Regions from separate parts of the Brevibacillus sp. SIMBA_040 genome, predicted to be linked through region 2. Evidence: riboswitches for the same ligand, from Rfam matches in the RefSeq annotation. Region 2 holds a riboswitch; the other holds the start of a gene.
What was found. Region 2 has a riboswitch for lysine ahead of SB752_RS09035 (aspartate kinase). Riboswitches for the same ligand answer to the same signal wherever they lie in the genome.

Region 1 (4,347 bases), on a different contig from region 2:
GGATGTCGCCGAGGCTGGCATGATGCTGTACCAAAAACGGCGAATCCTGGAGCGGTTGCGTCAAGCATGAGAATAAGAGCACTATTCGTGCCAATCCTCCGCAGTGATGGCATACATGTTGTGGTCTTCCCACTTTCCATAGATTTGCAAATAGCGCAGGGATAATCCTTCATAACGAAAACGGTTCTTTTCGAGTACGCGAATAGAGCCAAGATTGCGTGGCATGACCGCAGCTTGCACGCGATGCAAATTGGCAGTGGTAAAGGCGAATTGCAAAGCGAGTCCAACAGCGGAGGTAGTATAGCCGCGTCCATTGCAGCTTTGATCCATAAAATAGCCCAATGTTGCGTTTTGCCAAGCACCGCGGACGACATTGGACAAGGCGACACGACCGATCATTTCCTCTTTTTCGGAAAGAAAAACGCCAAAAGCAAATCCGGACCCATTTTCGAAGTCCTGTATGGCCTGGGCTACTTGCTGCTGCTGACCTTCCAATGTCAGGTGAGAAGGGAGACGGATCGGTTCGAATGGCGCCAGAAAATCTTGGTTACGCAGCCGAAGCTCCAATAGCTCGGCTGCGTCCTGTTCACGAAGAGGGCGTAAATAGATAGCATCGGTATGTAATTGCATCGAGCGATCCTCCTATAGAAAAAATGGTGGATCGATAGTGTACCACGTTTTCTCTTCGCAGGAAATGCAATACGAATAAAAGAGTGAAAATATTCGTTACAATCCGAGAGCTTCCACAAAAGAAACGCCATAAGCTTTGCATTTCTCAACTTCCTTGGCATTGGGGGTGAGCTCGATTTTCAGCCCCTCCAATGGCGTTTCTGCTCCACGCTCGCGAGCTTTTTCTAATAGAATATCCACAGCGGCACCTACATGCTCATAGTTTGAGTCGCATGAACCAAAAGCGATGACCTTTTTGCCACTTAAATCAATGTTGTTCATTTCTTCATAGAAGTCCAGGCATTCGTCTGGCAGCTCTCCATCTCCCCATGTATACGCGCCAAGGGCAATGCCGTCGTACGACTCCAGCTCTTGTGCACTGGCATCCATCACTTCCTTTATCACCATCGTAGCACCTGTAGAACGAATTCCTTCTGCGATGGCCTCAGCCATTTCCTGTGTGTTTCCAGACATGCTTGCGTAAACAATCAAAAAGCTCATAAAAGGAAAACCTCCAAGTTAGTAATGAAAATCATTATCATAAACAAAATAATGAAAATGATAATCGTTGTCAATGACTAATTCATTTTTGATAAAGCTGTTGCCACAACGCATTGATTTTGGTAGAGTTAAATGAAATTATTATATGGAAGTCTAAATAGAGGTGCGCCGAGGATGAGTACATCTTTTCGTGATCTGCCAGGGGGCAGGAAAAGGAGGAAAGGCTAAAGCGCCGAAGCTGCTGCTATTCCCCTGAATAGCGATGGTTGGGGTGGATCGTGAAAAATGATCGTCCTGTCATGAAAGGTGGTAAGCCTTTTGTGGAGCGCTATTTACGATTTGCTTGCGGAGTATCCAAAGCAATGAGGTAGCGTATGCACTCATTGCTTTTTTTAGTGAATCAGAAGGTGTAAACTTCAGGTATATACTTCCTGATTCAGCTAGATTACCATTCCGCTAAAACTTACAAGCTTTTCAATTAAAAGGAGGACTCACCTGTGAACATGATGGATGCAAACGAAATTATCGCGTTTATTCAAAAAAGCGAAAAGAAAACACCTGTGAAAGTATATGTGAAGGGTAATCTGGAGGGAATCGACTTCGGAGCTAGTGCAAAGGCATTCATCACGGGGGGCACAGGTGTCGTATTTGGCGAATGGAAAGAAATCGAGCCTGTACTGACTGAGAACAAGGACAAGATCGAAGACTATGTAGTTGAAAGCGATCGTCGCAATTCTGCAATCCCATTGCTTGATACCAAAGGAATTCAAGCGCGTATTGAACCAGGTGCGATCATTCGTGACCAAGTAACGATTGGCAACAATGCAGTCATCATGATGGGTGCTTCTATCAACATCGGTGCTGTTATTGGTGAGGGCACGATGATTGATATGAACGTAGTTGTAGGTGGTCGTGGAACGATCGGGAAAAACTGCCATATCGGTGCAGGCTCCGTTATTGCGGGTGTAATTGAACCGCCTTCTGCTACGCCAGTAGTCATCGAAGACGATGTTGTGATCGGTGCCAACGCAGTGGTGCTTGAGGGTGTGCGCGTAGGGAAAGGTGCTGTTGTTGCAGCTGGTGCGGTTGTCATTGAAGATGTACCGCCATACGTAGTAGTAGCAGGTACTCCAGCTCGTGTCATCAAGCAAATCGACGAAAAGACTCGCTCCAAAACAGAAATCAAACAGGAACTACGTCAGCTCTAAGGGAGTGTGTGGTCATGGATTGGCGTTCGCTTGATGAACAATACATCGTCTCCACGTACAATCGTCTTCCGATAGCAATCGCCAAAGGGGAAGGCAATTATTTGTACGATACCAATGGCAAAAAATATTTGGATTTGTTTACTGGACTCGCAGTGAATGTGCTCGGTCACTCACATCCACGTATTTTGCGCGCGCTTCATGAGCAAGGAGAGCAGTTTTTGCATATATCCAACGTCTTTCTCAACCAGCCTGCGATTCGTCTGGCGCAGCGTCTGGTGGAGCAGACAATCCCGGGTAAAGTATTTTTCACCAACTCGGGTGCGGAGGCGACTGAAGCTGCCATTAAACTGATCCATAAGTGGACAAAGACGGAGGGGGCTGGACGTGAGGGGATTGTCGTTCTCAGAAATAGTTTCCACGGACGGACCCTCGGCGCTGTTCGACTGACTAGGCAAGCCCATGTCTATCAGGATTTCCCGCAGCCTGCTTTTTCGGTTTATGAGCTGGATGCAGAGGATGCGGCTGGTCTGCGCGAACTTTGCCAAAAGGTAAAGCCTGCTGCTGTTCTGATGGAGCCGGTACTTGGTTCTGGCGGAGTAGTTCCCCTGTCGGAGACATTCCTCCAAGAAGTATCAGCCATTTGCCAGGAAGAAGGCATGCTGTTTGCGATGGACGAAATTCAGACAGGTATGGGGCGAACAGGGAAGCTGTTTGCTTATCAGCACACTGCTGTCACTCCCGACCTGATACTGTTTGCCAAAGGTGTAGGTGGAGGCTTGCCACTTGGTGGTGTGATTGCTGGTACAAAGCTTATGAACCAGTTCAAGCCGGGTGATCATGGTACAACCTTTGCTCCTTCGCCACTATCAGCTGCTTTGGGGAATGCTGTCATGGATGAGCTTCTTGATCCCGCTTTTGCAAAAGGTGTGGATGAGGTGATCGCATACCTCTGGGATCAGCTGGAGGCACTACGCGAGCGTCTGGGCGATCAGCTTCAGGCATTGCGTGGGAAAGGCATGATGGTCGGTATTCCTCTTAGTGTCTCTCCTGAAGAAGCGAGTCATTTGCAGCAGCAATTGCTGGAGGAGGGTATTCTCGTCGATGTGACGCAGAAGACTATCGTTCGCCTGCTGCCGCCACTGACCCTGACAAAAGGGGATGTAGATCGGTTTTTGGATGTTTTCGCTCATTTGCTGACAACTCTCTCAGGCATGAGGGAAGGAGCGTAAATGATGGCAACTTCCACGTTTGCGCAGATCCGTCGTGATTTGCATCAAATACCCGAGCCAGGCTTTCAAGAAGTAAAAACGCAAAAATATTTGCTTGATTATCTGGAGAAGCTCCCCCAAGAGCGGCTCCAGATCAAGCTGTGGCGTACAGGGATTCTCGTCAAAATCGCAGGTACTGCTCCAAAACGGACGATCGCTTGGCGTACAGACATGGACGGTCTGCCGATCGTAGAGGAGACATCGTATCCATTCCGATCACTGCATGAGGGCTATATGCACGCATGTGGACATGATATGCACATGGCGATTGCCCTTGGTCTTTTGACGCACTTTGTGAAAAACGCGCTAGCAGATGACCTGTTGTTCCTCTTCCAGCCTGCTGAAGAAGGTCCAGGCGGAGCTCTGCCGATGATGGAGAGCGAGGAATTTGCTAGCTGGCGTCCTGATTGCATTTTTGCCCTGCATATTGCTCCCGAATATCCAGTAGGACATATCGCTACGAAGCCTGGGATTTTATTTGCGAACACATCGGAATTGTTTATTGATTTGGTCGGCAAAGGCGGTCATGCTGCGTTTCCGCACAAGGCGAACGATATGGTGGTTGCCGGAAGTCATTTAGTGACTCAGCTACAATCCGTGATTGCACGCAATATTGATCCGCTGGACTCGGCTGTTATTACCGTTGGCAAGATCGAGGGTGGAACAAAGCAAAATATTATCGCCGAAAAAGCACGGCTGGA
Region 2 (4,347 bases):
AGAAGTGGAACATTTTCAATCAGACCAACTGTCTGGTTGAAAGCTTCGGCTCCGTGGGTCGCTTGATAGTTAGCTGTCAAGTGAAACAGCAAGAAGAGCCCAATCGGAAACAAACCGAGAAGTGAGTGCAGCTTGTGGCTGAGAAAGCTATGGCCTTTCGCCATACCATGGTCCCCCTTTCAATGTATGTAACGCTCGTAGTTTGTGAAAAACGTCTCGACGTTTTTCAAAAAATCTGATCTGCCCGCAAACGGTCTACAAAATGGTTGCGACCTTTTTGTATCGACCTTTCCAATATCCTAACCCATTGCGATTCCCGTTAGACATGACGAAAAAACCGTCTTTCGTCTCGTCCCACCTTGTCGGAATGTGTCAAAATACGAAAAAAAGTTGGGCAAAACTTTGACCAAATCCAATTGTACTCTTGTCGACTGAGAGCGTCAAGACAATCAATAGACTAAATACATTGATAGAATAACTTTGTTCAATTATGCTATTTTTCTCTCTAGGATTGGTCATGAAAATAGCGACTCTCTCATAGTCTAGTACAGACAGGAGGGAGCAAAATGAAAGAGACGGATCAACTGGCAGCCCTGTTGCCTGCCCAAACCATTCTTTATGCCGAGCGAATGAGCATGCCTTATTTAGGCTACCATCTACTACGTGAAACGCTGACCAACGCCTTGTTAGGCGAGAGCGAGAGCCCTATTCTGTACTGGCTAGGCAAAGAAATGGGCCGAAAAATTCGGATCGCCTCTGAAACAGGCATCATTCACCCGTTCATGCGACTGGGACTGGGTCAATTAGACCTCGTAGAGTCATCAGAGCAAGGCATTACCTACAAGCTGTCACATTCCATTTACCAGTATCAATCCGCTGAACGCCTGTGCCGAACGCTATCTTTGGAGGCAGGAATCATTGCCGGCGCACTAGAGACGTGGAAGCAATCAGAAGTCGTAGCCCAACTAGAAATAGATGGAAGTAGTACCATTCATATCATTGCACGTAGCAAAAAGTGAGCATCCGCTCACATAAGTAGCCCCCTCTACCTGTAGAGGAGAGGGGGGATTCTTGATGGTGATAGCGATTAGCCGTGAACAACAGCCGTTTCAGCTACATCGAGCCCATAAGCCGAATGAAGACTGCAAACGGCAAGCTCTGTCAAGCTGGCTGGTATGACACATGATACTTTGATATCGGAAGTAGATACCATTTTAACAGAAATTTCCTTTTCAGCTAAAACGCGAAACATTTCAGCTGCAACTCCAGGATTGTTGATCATACCGGAGCCTACGATGGATACTTTGGTCAGATTTTCTTCAAAATCGACTTTTTCAAAGCCAAGCTCTGACTGATTGGCATTCAACGTATTTATGGCTTTGGTCAGATCGTCACCTGTTACCGTAAACGAAATGTTTGTCACTGCCACATCGTAAGAGCTTTGGATAATAATGTCCACGTTTACCTGATTGTCCGCCAGTGTATTAAACAGGCGAGAGAGTGTACCTACCTTGGCAGGCATCCCGACAACCGTAATTTTTGCGACATCTTCGTCATGTGCGACTCCACTCACTACTCTTCCTGTTTCCATGTTGGCAACCTCCTCAACGTACGTACCATCTTCAGCAGTAAAGCTGGAGCGGACCACCAGCCGTACTTTATATTTCTTAGCAGCCTCTACCGAACGCGGATGTAGGACACCTGCCCCCAGATTTGCCAATTCCAGCATCTCATCGTAGGAGATAGTGTCCAGCTTGCTTGCTGCCGGGACCATCCGTGGATCAGCCGTGTACACACCTGACACGTCAGTAAAAATCTCGCATTTGTCTGCACCCAGGCTTGCTGCGAGGGTAACCGCGGATGTATCCGATCCACCGCGGCCGAGCGTAGTGATTTCACCCTCATCACTGATTCCTTGGAAGCCAGCCACAATCACGACACGTCCACGGTCCAGCTCGGCTTGAATCCGCTCTGAATCAATTTGCTTGATTCTCGCTCTGCCGTGAATCGCTTCAGTCGTAACTCCTGCTTGCCATCCAGTCAAGGAAATGGCATCGTAGCCTTTCGTATGCAAGGCCATGGCCAAAAGTGAGATCGATACCTGCTCCCCCGTGGTCAGCAGCATATCCATTTCTCGCTCCGATGGGAATGGGGTAATCTGCCTAGCGAGATCCACCAGTACATCAGTAGATTTGCCCATCGCAGAGACTACCACGACCACATCATGCCCTTCCTCTTTGTATGTGATGATTCGGTCCGCTACTCGTAAAATTCGCTCAATGGTACCTACAGAGGTACCTCCGTATTTCTGCACGATCAACCCCATGCGGCTTCTCTCCCTTTTCTCATATCCAATGATGTTCGGTTTTTTTATGGTTTTCTCTTTTTGTATGGTTTATCTATTTTCTCTCTATTGGAAAAAAACATCATAAATTTTATTAAAAAAAGGCATCGACTAGGAATAAGACCTGCCGCTGCCTATTGTTTCGACATACCGGTTCCTCCCTTCCAATACACGCGGTCCATGCAGCATGACAGAACCAACCATCATGATTACGCACGGACTCACCGTGAGATAGCTCTCCATCTGGCAACTGGTGATTGCCGAGATGACAGTCCTGCATTTATTCAATGCAGACCCAGCATGGAGAAAAGCGGGTTTTTCTCCAGACTTCGGCGAATTCCCCTTTCCCAAACCCTTCACAGATACCCGATCTCAGGGTGGTACTCTTGGTTTTCGCGCCTCTACCTCACTCCATATATGGAAGTGAGGCTAACTATTCTGTTTGAATCGCATTATATCATGGGACGAAAAATCGTTCAATCGTTTTTTCGGATTATTTCTACGACTCAAGCTTTCGCAAATGGGCGATTATTTCTCTTGCCAGCTTGTCGCCGATTCCTAGCTGACGGAAATCTTCTACCGTAGCCTCGCGCATTTTCTTCATCGAGCCAAAATGCGTAAAGAGAAGCTTACGGCGCTTTTCCCCGATGCCCGGAATCTCATCCAGCTGAGAGGAGAGCATCGTTTTCGTACGGGACTGCCGGTGGAAGGTGATTACAAAACGGTGCACCTCATCCTGAATGCGCTGCAGCAAATAAAACTCGTAGCTGTCGCGCTTCAGATTGACCGGCTCTGGCGGGTCTCCAAACAGAAGCTGTGCAGTACGGTGCTTCTCGTCCTTTGCCAAGCCACAGACCGGGATATAGAGCCCAAGCTCATTTTCCAATACATCCATGGCGGAAGTGATTTGCCCTTTGCCACCGTCCATGACGATGAGATCAGGCATCGGCTGATTCTCTTTGAGCAAGCGCGAGTAACGCCGACGAATAACCTCTCGCATGGAGCCGTAATCATCTGGGCCTTCGACTGTTTTGATTTTGAATTTGCGGTATTCCTTTTTGTCCGGACGACCATCCGTAAACACGATCATCGCGGATACTGGCTCTGTTCCCTGGATGTTGGAGTTATCAAACGCCTCGATGCGATGGGGGACACCTATGCCGAGAATATGCCCCAGGTTGTGCACAGCCTGAACCGTACGCGCGTCATCCTTTGACATGAGCGCAAACTTCTCTTGCAGGGCGATCCTGGCGTTCTCAGATGCCATTTGTACCAGCTCTCGCTTTTTGCTACGTTTTGGAGCGTGGACTTTGATTCCGAGCCAGTCGCTCAAAAGCTCGGTGTCGCTTTGTTCAGGAAGCAGAATTTCTTTCGGCAGGGCGTTTTGCTTATCGTAGTAAAACTGGCTGACGTAGGACATGAAATCCTCGTTTTCCTCACCATAATAAGGAAAAGAGGTCGTTTGACGCTCGATCATTTTGCCCTGGCGCATGTAAAAAATCTGGATGCACATCCAGCCCTTTTCGACAGCAAATCCGATAATATCCCGATCCACGGTATCGGTAAAGGTAATCTTCTGCTTTTCCATGACCGCTTCGATACTCTTGATCTGGTCGCGGTATTCCTTTGCCCGTTCGAACTCCATGCTCTCAGCGGCTTGCATCATTTTCTCGGTCAACTGCTGCTTCATCTCTTCGTGACCGCCATCCAGAAATCGGCTGATCTCTTCGACCAGACGCCGATTCTCCTCATCCGTCACCTCGTATACACAGGGAGCGAGACATTGTCCCAAATGGTAATAGAGACAAACCTGCTTGGGCATGTTGCGGCATTTGCGCAGTGGATAGAGCCGATCAAGCAGCTTTTTCACCTCGGAGGCATCGCCTGCATTTGGATACGGCCCAAAATACTTTGCTTTGTCTTTTAGTACCTTGCGCGTAATTTCCAGACGTGGCTGGTCCTCATTTGTAATCTTGATGTACGGGTACGTCTTGTCATCACGG

Region 1: linked by a shared signal. The riboswitch ahead of dapD (2,3,4,5-tetrahydropyridine-2,6-dicarboxylate N-acetyltransferase) and the one ahead of SB752_RS09035 (aspartate kinase) in region 2 are both predicted to bind lysine.

Annotation. Positions count from the first base shown of each region.
Region 1 covers NZ_JAWRXI010000005.1:111,284-115,630, forward strand. The annotation lists gene SB752_RS10335 (EcsC family protein) at 1-70, shown strand, start outside; gene SB752_RS10340 (GNAT family N-acetyltransferase) at 82-630, opposite strand; gene SB752_RS10345 (flavodoxin) at 727-1,170, opposite strand; lysine riboswitch at 1,321-1,509, shown strand; gene dapD (2,3,4,5-tetrahydropyridine-2,6-dicarboxylate N-acetyltransferase) at 1,668-2,378, shown strand; gene SB752_RS10355 (aspartate aminotransferase family protein) at 2,393-3,607, shown strand; gene SB752_RS10360 (N-acetyldiaminopimelate deacetylase) at 3,611-4,347, shown strand, end outside.
Region 2 covers NZ_JAWRXI010000004.1:236,020-240,366, forward strand. The annotation lists gene SB752_RS09025 (succinate dehydrogenase cytochrome b558 subunit) at 1-164, opposite strand, end outside; gene SB752_RS09030 (DUF2507 domain-containing protein) at 567-1,019, shown strand; gene SB752_RS09035 (aspartate kinase) at 1,088-2,326, opposite strand; lysine riboswitch at 2,569-2,756, opposite strand; gene uvrC (excinuclease ABC subunit UvrC) at 2,844-4,347, opposite strand, start outside.